One region of the Yokenella regensburgei genome, then DNA from elsewhere that is predicted to be linked to it. Evidence: predicted binding sites of a transcription regulator. Region 1 holds the regulator's gene; the other holds the start of a gene.
What was found. Region 1 encodes PhoB, which activates phosphate uptake and scavenging genes when phosphate is short. Its sites were predicted from a motif close to CTGTCATAAAACTGNCNNAT; they were not measured.
Positions count from the first base shown of each region.

Region 2: a site for PhoB is predicted at 2,656-2,675, ahead of pstS (phosphate ABC transporter substrate-binding protein PstS). Genes of this name have one in related genera too.

Region 1 is NZ_RBIZ01000007.1:103,018-108,172, reverse strand. Features, by position in the region: gene phoR (phosphate regulon sensor histidine kinase PhoR) at 344-1,639, opposite strand; gene phoB (phosphate response regulator transcription factor PhoB) at 1,661-2,350, opposite strand; gene sbcD (exonuclease subunit SbcD) at 2,537-3,736, shown strand; gene sbcC (exonuclease subunit SbcC) at 3,733-5,155, shown strand, end outside.
Region 2 is NZ_RBIZ01000006.1:377,150-382,304, forward strand. Features, by position in the region: gene pstA (phosphate ABC transporter permease PstA) at 1-487, opposite strand, end outside; gene pstC (phosphate ABC transporter permease PstC) at 487-1,446, opposite strand; gene pstS (phosphate ABC transporter substrate-binding protein PstS) at 1,528-2,568, opposite strand; gene C7387_RS19835 (amidohydrolase) at 2,836-4,584, opposite strand; gene C7387_RS19840 (AraC family transcriptional regulator) at 4,654-5,155, opposite strand, start outside.

The sequences.
Region 1 (5,155 bases):
ATACAGCGGTAAGGTCAGCTGACTCAGCGGGATATTCTCCCGGATACGCGTAGCGAAGCATTGTTTTTGGTATTACTACGCGAATGCAGTTGGGATAAACCAGCATGAGGCGCAATTTAAACGCTTATAACGTTTTAAAGCAAGGAGGGATCGTAAAACCAGATGATTATGCTAATACTAATTTTCGCAATGGGATTATCTACCAGTTTTACAAAAAACATGTGGCTAATCATGCGAACAAAAAACAATCAGACGTTCATAAATACAGCGCTAAAAAATGAACTGCAAAGCAAACAGACCAGCCGAAGCTGGTCTGTGGAAAGTTAACCTGACAAGCGTCGATTCAGGCGCTGTTTTTGGCAATTAAACGTTCCGGAAGCAGGAAGCTAAAACGCGTCCCCTTGCCCAGGGTACTTTCAATTTCCAGGCGACTGTCGTGATGATTTACCGCATGTTTCACTATCGCCAGCCCCAGACCGCTGCCCCCGGTTTGCCGCGAACGCGCCTTATCAACACGGTAGAAGCGCTCGGTCAGGCGCGGAATGTGCTCCGGCGCAATCCCCGGGCCGTTGTCCTCCACGCTAAACAGCGCGCCGTGCGGTGCCCGTTGCCAGCGCACGGTTATCTCCGTGCCCGGAGGCGTGTGATTGATAGCGTTATACACCAGGTTGGATACCGCGCTACGCAGCTGCTCGTCGTTGCCCATCACCCGCAGGGAATCATCAATCTCAAAATGCAGCGTATGCTTTTTCTGACTGAGGGTCTGGGCTTCGCGCTCCACCACCCGCAGCATCATCGGCATATCAATACGATCGCTCAGCGCCATCATCGGTGCCGCTTCAATTTTTGACAGAGTCAGCAGTTGTTTAACCAACCCTTCCATCCGGTGAGTCTGTTCACGCATGGTATGCAGCGCTTTTTCACGCGTTGCACCTTCCAGCGTTTGCTCCTGCATCATCTCCAGATAGCCCTGTAATACGGTCAACGGTGTACGCAGCTCATGGCTGACGTTGGCAAAGAAGTTGCGCCGCGCACCTTCCAGCTGGTGCATCTGGGTCACGTCACGCGCCACCATCAGCCACTGATGCTCGCTGTACGGCATCACGCGAATTTCCAGATGACGACCATTATTCAGAACCAGATTCAACGGCTTTGAGAAATCACGATGTTTGAGGTGCTGAGCAAATTCCGGATAGCGCAGCAGGTTGAGGATATTTTGTCCGTTATCGTCCGGCCAGCGCAGCCCCAGCAGCTGTTGGGCCAGTCCGTTACACCAGAAGATAGCGCCTTCTCCGTTGGTCAGTACCACCGCATCCGGCAGCGACTCGGCACCGCTACGAAAGCGCTTGATCAGACTCCCCAGCTCACGGCGACGTTTTTTGTTACGCATCTGCATCTGATGCAGACCGTACAGCAGTGGCTCCCAGCTGCCTCGTCCCGGCGGCGGCGTCATGCTGCGATCAACCCATAACCACCAGGAAAGACGTAATAAATTCCAGAAATGCCAGATAAGCAGCCCGGTTACCGCCGCCAGTAAAAACCACGGCAAATAACCAAAAAATGCCCCGAGAATAAAGGCTGGGATACAACATAAGCAAAGCTCAAGCGCCAGCCTTCTCCATGACAGCCGTTCCAGCACGGGTCATACTCCTGTCAAATTTTAGAAACGGGCAGAAAAACGATATCCCGTACCGCGTACAGTTTGCACCATACGGTCGTGGCCGCTGTGCTCCAGCGCCTTACGCAGGCGGCGAATATGCACATCAACCGTTCTGTCTTCGACATACACGTTCGTTCCCCAGACGTGGTTCAGCAGTTGTTCGCGGCTATAAACACGCTCGGGATGCGTCATAAAGAAGTGTAATAACTTAAATTCTGTCGGCCCCATGTCCAGCGGATTTTCACCGGTCATGACGCGATGCGAAGTGGGATCGAGGCTCAGCCCCTGCATCTCAATTACCTCTTCCACCGCCATCGGTGAAATGCGGCGCATCACGGCTTTAATTCGGGCGACTAACTCTTTCGGCGAGAACGGTTTGGTAATGTAGTCATCCGCTCCGGTTTCCAGCCCCCGCACACGATCCTCTTCTTCCCCGCGCGCGGTCAGCATCATCACCGGAATATCACGCGTCATGGCTTCACGCTTGATATGTTTGATGAACTGTAACCCCGAACCACCCGGCAACATCCAGTCGAGCAGAATCAGATCTGGCCAGGGCTCATTGAGTTGATTCACGGCACTGTCATAATCTTCTGCTTCAACGGGTTGAAAGCCATTTTGCTCCAGAACGAAGCACACCATTTCGCGGATTGGAGCCTCATCTTCAACGACCAGAATTCGTCTCGCCATTATTTACCCTGTGATTTTTTAGTAGCAATTATAGAGTGCGGCGCCATTATGCGTCAGATTTGTGACAGATTTATGAAAAAGATGACCGACAGATGATACCTCTGCGGAGGCTTTATGACAGCCATCGACCCCACCGTATCTGAATGTTTATAATCTCCTTTATGCTTTTTTTGCTACGGAACCGCTATGCGCATCATTCATACCTCTGACTGGCATCTGGGCCAGAACTTTTACAGCAAGAGCCGGGCTCCAGAACACGAGGCCTTCCTCGACTGGCTGCTGCAAACGGCCGAAGCCCGTGAGGTGGATGCCATTATTGTGGCAGGTGACATCTTTGATACCGGTTCGCCGCCAAGCTACGCCCGCGAGCTGTACAACCGTTTTGTCGTCAAGCTACAGCAAACCGGCTGTCACCTGGTGGTGCTGGCGGGTAACCATGATTCCGTCGCCACGCTCAATGAATCACGCGATATTCTCGCCTTCCTTAATACGACCGTTGTCGCAAGCGCGGGCTGTCCACCCTGTGAGCTTATCCGCCGCGACGGCAGCGTGGGGGCCATTCTCTGCCCGGTGCCGTTCCTGCGCCCGCGCGATGTGGTCGTGAGCCAGGCCGGGCATTCTGCCCAGGAAAAACAGCACACGTTGCTTGCCGCAATCACCGATTACTACCAGCAACAATATGAGGCTGCGGTTGTGCTGCGCGGCGACCGCACGCTGCCGATTATTGCCAGCGGCCACCTGACCACCGTCGGTGCCAGCAAAAGTGACGCGGTACGCGACATCTATATAGGCACTCTCGATGCCTTCCCGGCGCAGAACTTCCCACCGGCGGACTACATCGCCCTCGGACATATTCACCGGGCGCAGAAAATTGGCGGCAGCGAGCACATTCGCTACTGCGGCTCACCGATTGCGCTGAGCTTCGACGAAACCGGTAAAAGCAAAAGCGTGCATCTGGTGAACTTCGACGCAGGTAAACTTGCCAGCGTCGAGACCCTTGACGTGCCGGTCACCCAACCGCTGGCGGTGCTGAAAGGTGATTTCGCCAGCGTCAGCGATCAGCTCGCCCGCTGGCCAGAAACGTCGGAAGCCGTCACTTGGCTTGATATCGAAATCAACAGCGAAGAGTACCTGCACGACCTGCAGCGTAAAATTCAGGCCCAGACGGAGGCACTTGCGGTTGAGGTCCTGCTGATCCGCCGCAGCCGCGAGCAGCGGGAGCGCATTATCGCAGGCGAACAGCGCGAAACCCTGAGTGAACTCAAAGTTGAAGAGGTCTTTGCCCGCCGCCTCGCACTGGAAGAATTTGACGACGGTCAGCAGGGTCGCCTGCACCAGCTTTTCGACGATACCCTGCAAAGCCTCTCCGGGGAGGAAAACGTATGAAAATCCTCAGCCTGCGCTTAAAAAACCTCAACTCGCTGAAAGGCGAATGGAAAATTGATTTCACCGCCGAGCCGTTCGCCAGCAACGGTCTGTTTGCCATCACCGGCCCGACCGGGGCCGGAAAAACCACATTGCTCGATGCCATCTGCCTCGCGCTGTACCATGAAACACCGCGTCTTAATACCGTCTCACAGTCGCAAAACGATCTGATGACCCGCGATACCGCCGAGTGTCTGGCCGAGGTGGAATTTGAGGTGAAAGGCACCGGCTATCGCGCCTTCTGGAGCCAGAACCGGGCGCGTAACCAGCCCGATGGCAACCTGCAGGCACCGCGCGTTGAGCTGGCGCGTACTGAAGACGGCAAGATCCTTGCGGATAAAGTGAAAGACAAGCTGGAGCTTACCGCCACGCTCACCGGGCTCGACTACGGTCGCTTTACCCGCTCGATGCTGCTGTCGCAGGGGCAGTTTGCCGCTTTCCTCAATGCCAAACCGAAAGAGCGCGCCGAGCTGCTCGAAGAGCTCACCGGAACCGAAATCTACGGACAAATTTCGGCGATGGTGTTTGAAAAGCACAAAACCGCCAAAACCGAGCTGGAGAAGCTGGAGGCGCAGGCCTCCGGGGTGATGCTTCTGAGCGAGGAGCAGAAACAGGCGCTTGTGCAACGTTTGCAGGTACTTACTGACGAAGAAAAAGCGTACCTGGCGCAGCAGCAGCGTCTGCAAAGCTGGCAGCAGTGGCTGGAGCGTGAACAGGAGCGCCAGCAGGGGCAACGACAGGCCCAGCAAATGCTTGCTCAGGCGCAGCAGGCGCTCGACGAAGCCAGACCGCAGCTTGAATCCCTGGCGCAGGCGCAGCCTGCCGAACAGCTGCGTCCGTTATGGCAGCGGGTACAGGATCACCACAGTGAAGTGACCCAGGTTCAGCAGCAGAGTGAAGAAGTAAATACTCGCTTACAGGCCAGCCTGCGCCAGCGTGAACAGATCCGCACAGCCGCGGATGCCCGCCATGCTGCTCTCACTCAGGAACTGAGTACCCTCAGCGCATGGTTGAAAACCCATGACCACCTGCGTCAGTGGCCGCAGGCACTTGGCGGCTGGCGTGCTGACTTTGCCCACCAGGCGCAGAACGCCAGTCGGCTACAGACGCTCACACTGCGTGAGCAGGCGCTTAGCCAGCAGTTGAACGCGCTCCCTGCCAGCACACTAACGCTTGAAAGCGACGACGTGACCGCAGCGCTGGCCCGGCATACGGCGGCCAGACCGCAGCGCCAGCAATTACACAGCCTGTACAGCAGCGCTGCCCCGCTGGAAACACGCCGCCGGCAGTTGCAAACGGCACTCGACCAGCGTCAGCAGGATGTCGCCAGACAGCGCGCCGAACTTGACCTGCGCCGCCAGCAGTATAAAGAGAAGCAGC
Region 2 (5,155 bases), on a different contig from region 1:
GCAGCGCCAGCGCAATCACCCCCGCCCAGCCGGAGAAGTGCTCCATCTGCGCCACAACAATGGTGTAAACGAACAGGCCTACCACGATAGACGGTGCGGACAGCAGAATATCGTTGATGAAGCGGATGACTTCCGCAAGCCAGGATTTACGGCCATATTCCGCCAGATAGATACCCGCCATAATGCCGAGAGGGGTACCAATGACCGTTGACCAGAGGATCAGCAGCCCGCTACCCGCCAGGGCGTTCGCCAGACCACCGCCCGCGGTATTCGGCGGCGGCGTCATTTCGGTAAACAGCGCAAGCGACATACCGTCGATACCGCGCGTAACGGTAGAAAACAGGATCCACACCAGCCAGAACAAACCAAACACCATCGTCGCCATTGAGAGCGTCAGGGCGATGCGGTTTTTCATGCGGCGTTTCGCCTGCATTTTGCGGCGAGATTCCATCAATTCCGGGCTGGTTTGCATTTCGAGAGTCGCCATTAACGTGCCCCCTCGTTTTTCGCGAGGCGTTTAATCATCAGCTTGGAAATAGCCAGAACGATAAAGGTGATAACGAACAGGATGAGACCCAGTTCCATCAGCGCCGCCACGTGCAGACCAGATTCCGCTTCCGCAAACTCGTTCGCCAGGGCAGAGGTGATGCTGTTACCCGGCATGTACAGCGATGCGCTGTCGAGCTGGTAGGTGTTGCCGATGATAAAGGTCACCGCCATGGTTTCACCCAGCGCACGACCCAGGCCCAGCATCACGCCGCCGATCACCCCATTTTTGGTGAACGGCAGTACGATGCGCCAGATAACTTCCCAGGTGGTGCAGCCGATGCCATAGGCCGACTCTTTCATCATCACCGGAGTTTGTTCAAACACATCGCGCATAACCGCTGCGATGTAAGGAATAATCATGATAGCGAGGATAACCCCCGCGGCCAGCAGGCCGATACCAAATGCCGGGCCAGAGAACAGGGCGCCAACAAACGGAATGCTGGAGAGGATGTTGCCCACCGGCTCCTGGAAGTAGGTGGCAAACAGCGGTGCGAAGATAAACAGGCCCCACATGCCGTAAACGATACTCGGGATTGCCGCCAGCAGCTCAATCGCAATACCCAGCGGGCGCTTCAACCAGTTTGGCGCCAGCTCCGTCAGGAACAGGGCGATACCAAAACTCACCGGAACGGCGATCAGCAGCGCGATAAATGAGGTGACCAGCGTGCCGTAAATCGGCACCAGTGCACCATAGATATCGTTTGGAGCATCCCACTCTTTGGTCCACAGGAATGAGAAGCCAAACTTCTGAATGCTCGGCCAGGAGGAGAACATCAGGGAAACAATGATGCCACCCAGCATCAATAGCACAATCAGCGCAGCCAGTTTTACCAGCGCACTGAAAATCATGTCACCCTTTTTGCTTGGTGGGTTAAAAGCAGGCTTGCTTGCAGCCATAAATCACTCTTCTGTTAAACGCATTTACGAAGCTGGCGGGTAAGCACCAGGGCTACCCGCCATTTTCGTTAATTATTCCAATTAGTACAGTGCTTTACCGCTGCTGTCTTTTACGTTGGTCTTCCATGCAGCACGAACCTGCTCAACCACGCTCTCCGGCAGGGTAGCGTAATCCAGCGCGTTAGCTTCTTTCGCGCCGTTTTTGTACGCCCAGTCGAAGAATTTCAGCACTTCTGCGCCCTGCTCAGGTTTCTTCTGATCTTTGTGGACCAGGATGAAGGTGGTGGAGGTGATTGGCCACACGTCCGCCCCTTTCTGATTGGTCAGATCCTGTGCGAAGGACTTGCTCCAGTCAGCGCCTTTTGCCGCATTGGAGAAGCTCTCTTCGGTCGGGCTGACGTCAGCACCATCTGCAGATTTCAGTTTGGTATAAGTCAGGTTGTTCTGCTTGGCGTAAGCGTATTCAACATAGCCAATGGAGCCCGGCAGACGCTGTACGAAGGCGGCGATGCCGTCGTTGCCTTTGCCACCGAGACCGGTTGGCCAGTTAACGGTAGAGCCAGAACCAATTTTAGATTTCCACTCTTCGTTCACTTTCGCCAGGTAGCTGGTGAAAACGAAGGAAGTACCGGAACCGTCAGCACGACGAACCACGGCGATGTTCTGCGCAGGCAGTTTCTTGCCTGGGTTCAGCTTAGCAATCGCTTCGTCGTCCCACTTCTTGATTTTACCGAGGTAGATGTCACCCAGGGTTTTACCGTCGAGCACCAGCTCGCCGGATTTGAAGCCAGGCAGGTTTACCGCCAGTACCACACCACCGATAACGGTCGGGAACTGGAACAGACCTTCCTGAGAAAGTTTTTCGTCGCTCAGCGGCGCATCAGATGCCCCGAAGTCAACGGTGTTTGCTGTGATTTGCTTAACGCCACCGGAGGAACCGATACCCTGATAGTTAATTTTGTTACCCGTTTCTTTCTGGTAGGTATCCGCCCATTTGGCATACACCGGCGCAGGGAAGGTTGCACCTGCACCTGTCAGGCTTGCTGCTGCAAACGCAGAGAAAGCGCTCATCGATAAGGTCGCGGCGACAACAGTTGCGACAGTGGTACGCATGACTTTCATAATGTCTCCTGCAAGATGGGTATAAATCATTGTTAAGTGGCTACGATGAGCAAAATAGGACAAAGAGGTGACAGTTATATGTATGGTTTATGACAGTTTTATGACAAGCGAAATTTTTGTTAAAACAAAAAATAAAAACCCTTACTCATCAAATAAATAGCCATATTTATGACATTAAGTTTTCACTAAAATTTTATTTTTGTGACACCTCAAAGCGTAGCCAATGCTGATAGAAAGGCCACCCTTCGGTGGCCTTTATGAACGTGCTTACATCCCGCTGTAGACTTCTTTTCCCGCAAACATGGTCCAGAGCACCGGAGCATCCCGCAGCTTCTCAATACTCACTTTTTCAAGGTTTCTGTCGAACAGCACCATATCTGCACTTTTCCCTACGCTAAGAGATCCGGTCTCTTTGTCACGACCAATCACTTTTGCGGCGTTTAACGTATAGGCCTGCAGCATCGCGGCCCGGCTGATTTTTTCACTGTCAGGCGGTAGTTCCCCCTCTTCCCCCATTCGGGTCACCGCCGTATAGATAGCAAACAGCGGATTAGGGCTCGAAACAGGCCAGTCGCTGGCACCGGCAATCAGTGCGTGATGGCGGAACAAATCGCCCGCGGGATAGAGATGTTGTAGTAAGGGAGTCGGAACTTTCCCTTCCAGCAGCGTAGTGGTTGCACTGTCTTTTCCCGCCCACAGTAACTGCATCGACGCCGCGACGTTCAACTGCTGGAAACGGGGAAGGCTCTGCGGACTAACAATTTCCAGATGGGTGATACTGTGCATAACCTGGCTATCGCCATTTTGCTTTCTGGCACAGGCCACGGCATCCAGCGACTCCTCTACGGCACGATCGCCAATAGCGTGGAAATGGGCGATAAGTTTTGCCGCATCGGCTTTGGCCACCAGCGAGCAGAACTTCACTTTATCGAGCGAATTGTTACCACTGTAGCCGGGCCGGTTCAGATACGGCTGGCTTAGCTTCGCCGTCTGTGACGGGTACTCAATCACCCCATCCTGGAAAATTTTAATCCCGGACAGCGCGATGTTGGGGATACCGGCATATTTTGCGCGGAGAGCGACAACATCATCAATCACCGCCGGCGAGGCGTCGATATTGACCAGGGCTAACCCGGTCACATGCGCGGTGAGTTCCCCGCGTTTTGCAAGTTCACTGTAGGCCGGGAGCAGCCCTTCATCGCCGGGCCCGGGATGAGCATCAAAGGAGGGCGCCAGTGGCCGCAGATTGCTGAGCGGCTCCATCCAGGCGGTGATACCGTAGCGGTTCATCTCTTTTGCTCCCGCAACAATCGACTGGGCGATTTTTTCGTTGTCGACGGGCGGAATGGCGCTCAGAACCCGATCCCAGGCGCCTTCCGAAACAAAGCCGTTGAGTTTACCGTCGGCCGTAAACCCGACGTTCGCTTTAATACTGCTGTCAGCGGTGACGATAGTCTGCGGGGTCAGATTTGCTTTGCGCAGCATCGCCTGATTCACCCAGCCAGTGTGGGCATCAGAGCCCGCCAGAACCACTGGAACATCCTGATACTCAGGTGCATTAAAAACGCTGTTCAGCAGGGGAATATTGTCCCAATAATCCAGAGAGACATTGCTATAGAACTGAATGCCATGGAGATCGCGCCGAGGGTTACTTTCGTTTTTCGCTACAAAGGTTTTGATGGCCTGCGCCTCTTTCATCGCCGGCGGAAACTCGACGGTAATGGTCTGAAATCCACCGTCCGCGACGTGAGCATGGCTGTCGATAAATCCCGGCATCAGGAATTTACCTTGTAAATCGACTCGGCGGGCAGTGGCGCCCATTTGTTTAAGGACATCCTGATAGCGGCCAACGGCAACAATCTTGTCACCTTCAATTCCGATGGCCTCAGGATGCAGGTTCTCAGGATCGGCGGAATAGATGTGTCCGCCATAAAACAGCGTTTGCTGACTCCCCGCCTGAGCAATAGCCGAACTCGCAGCCAGTGTACATGCCAGAAAAATCATTGAGAATTTCATTAATAATTAACTCCGTTGCGTTGCGAATAAACCCATTATTTATTGTGGTAATTCGTCATTCTTCTGGCGTTAATTCAAAGGGATGCAAATGTCATAGACATAAAAATTGCAGGCTGCGTTGGTCTCGTTGTAATACTTTTCGTAGCAGGGCTTATCGCTTTTTATCATTCCCCGCGTCCGCATCCAGGCAAAAGCGAGCTCCCAGGTGTGGTCGACTTGCTCCTCGTGAGCCGCACACTGGCCAACAAGGTAGCTTCCGCCTGCAATGGTCTGCACAGCAATGTTTCTGGGCACCTGTTCACCCGGCGCAAGCTCAAAACCGACATCGGTACGGCAGCGCAATTCGGTCGTGACGTCCGGCGGATCCCAGTACACACAAAACGTTCCTGCGGGATGCGCGGGTGTCCTTTCCGGTAACGAGGCAAGCAGATCCCGGTGCGTTTGCTGGCAGGTTTCTTTGCCATAGGGGCCAAACCGGCGCATAAAGGCCACTCTCCGCGTCGGAAGCGAAACCACACTCACACCAAGCAAACCGGCGGTGCGGCGCTGCTCCTCGCTAATATCGCTCTGA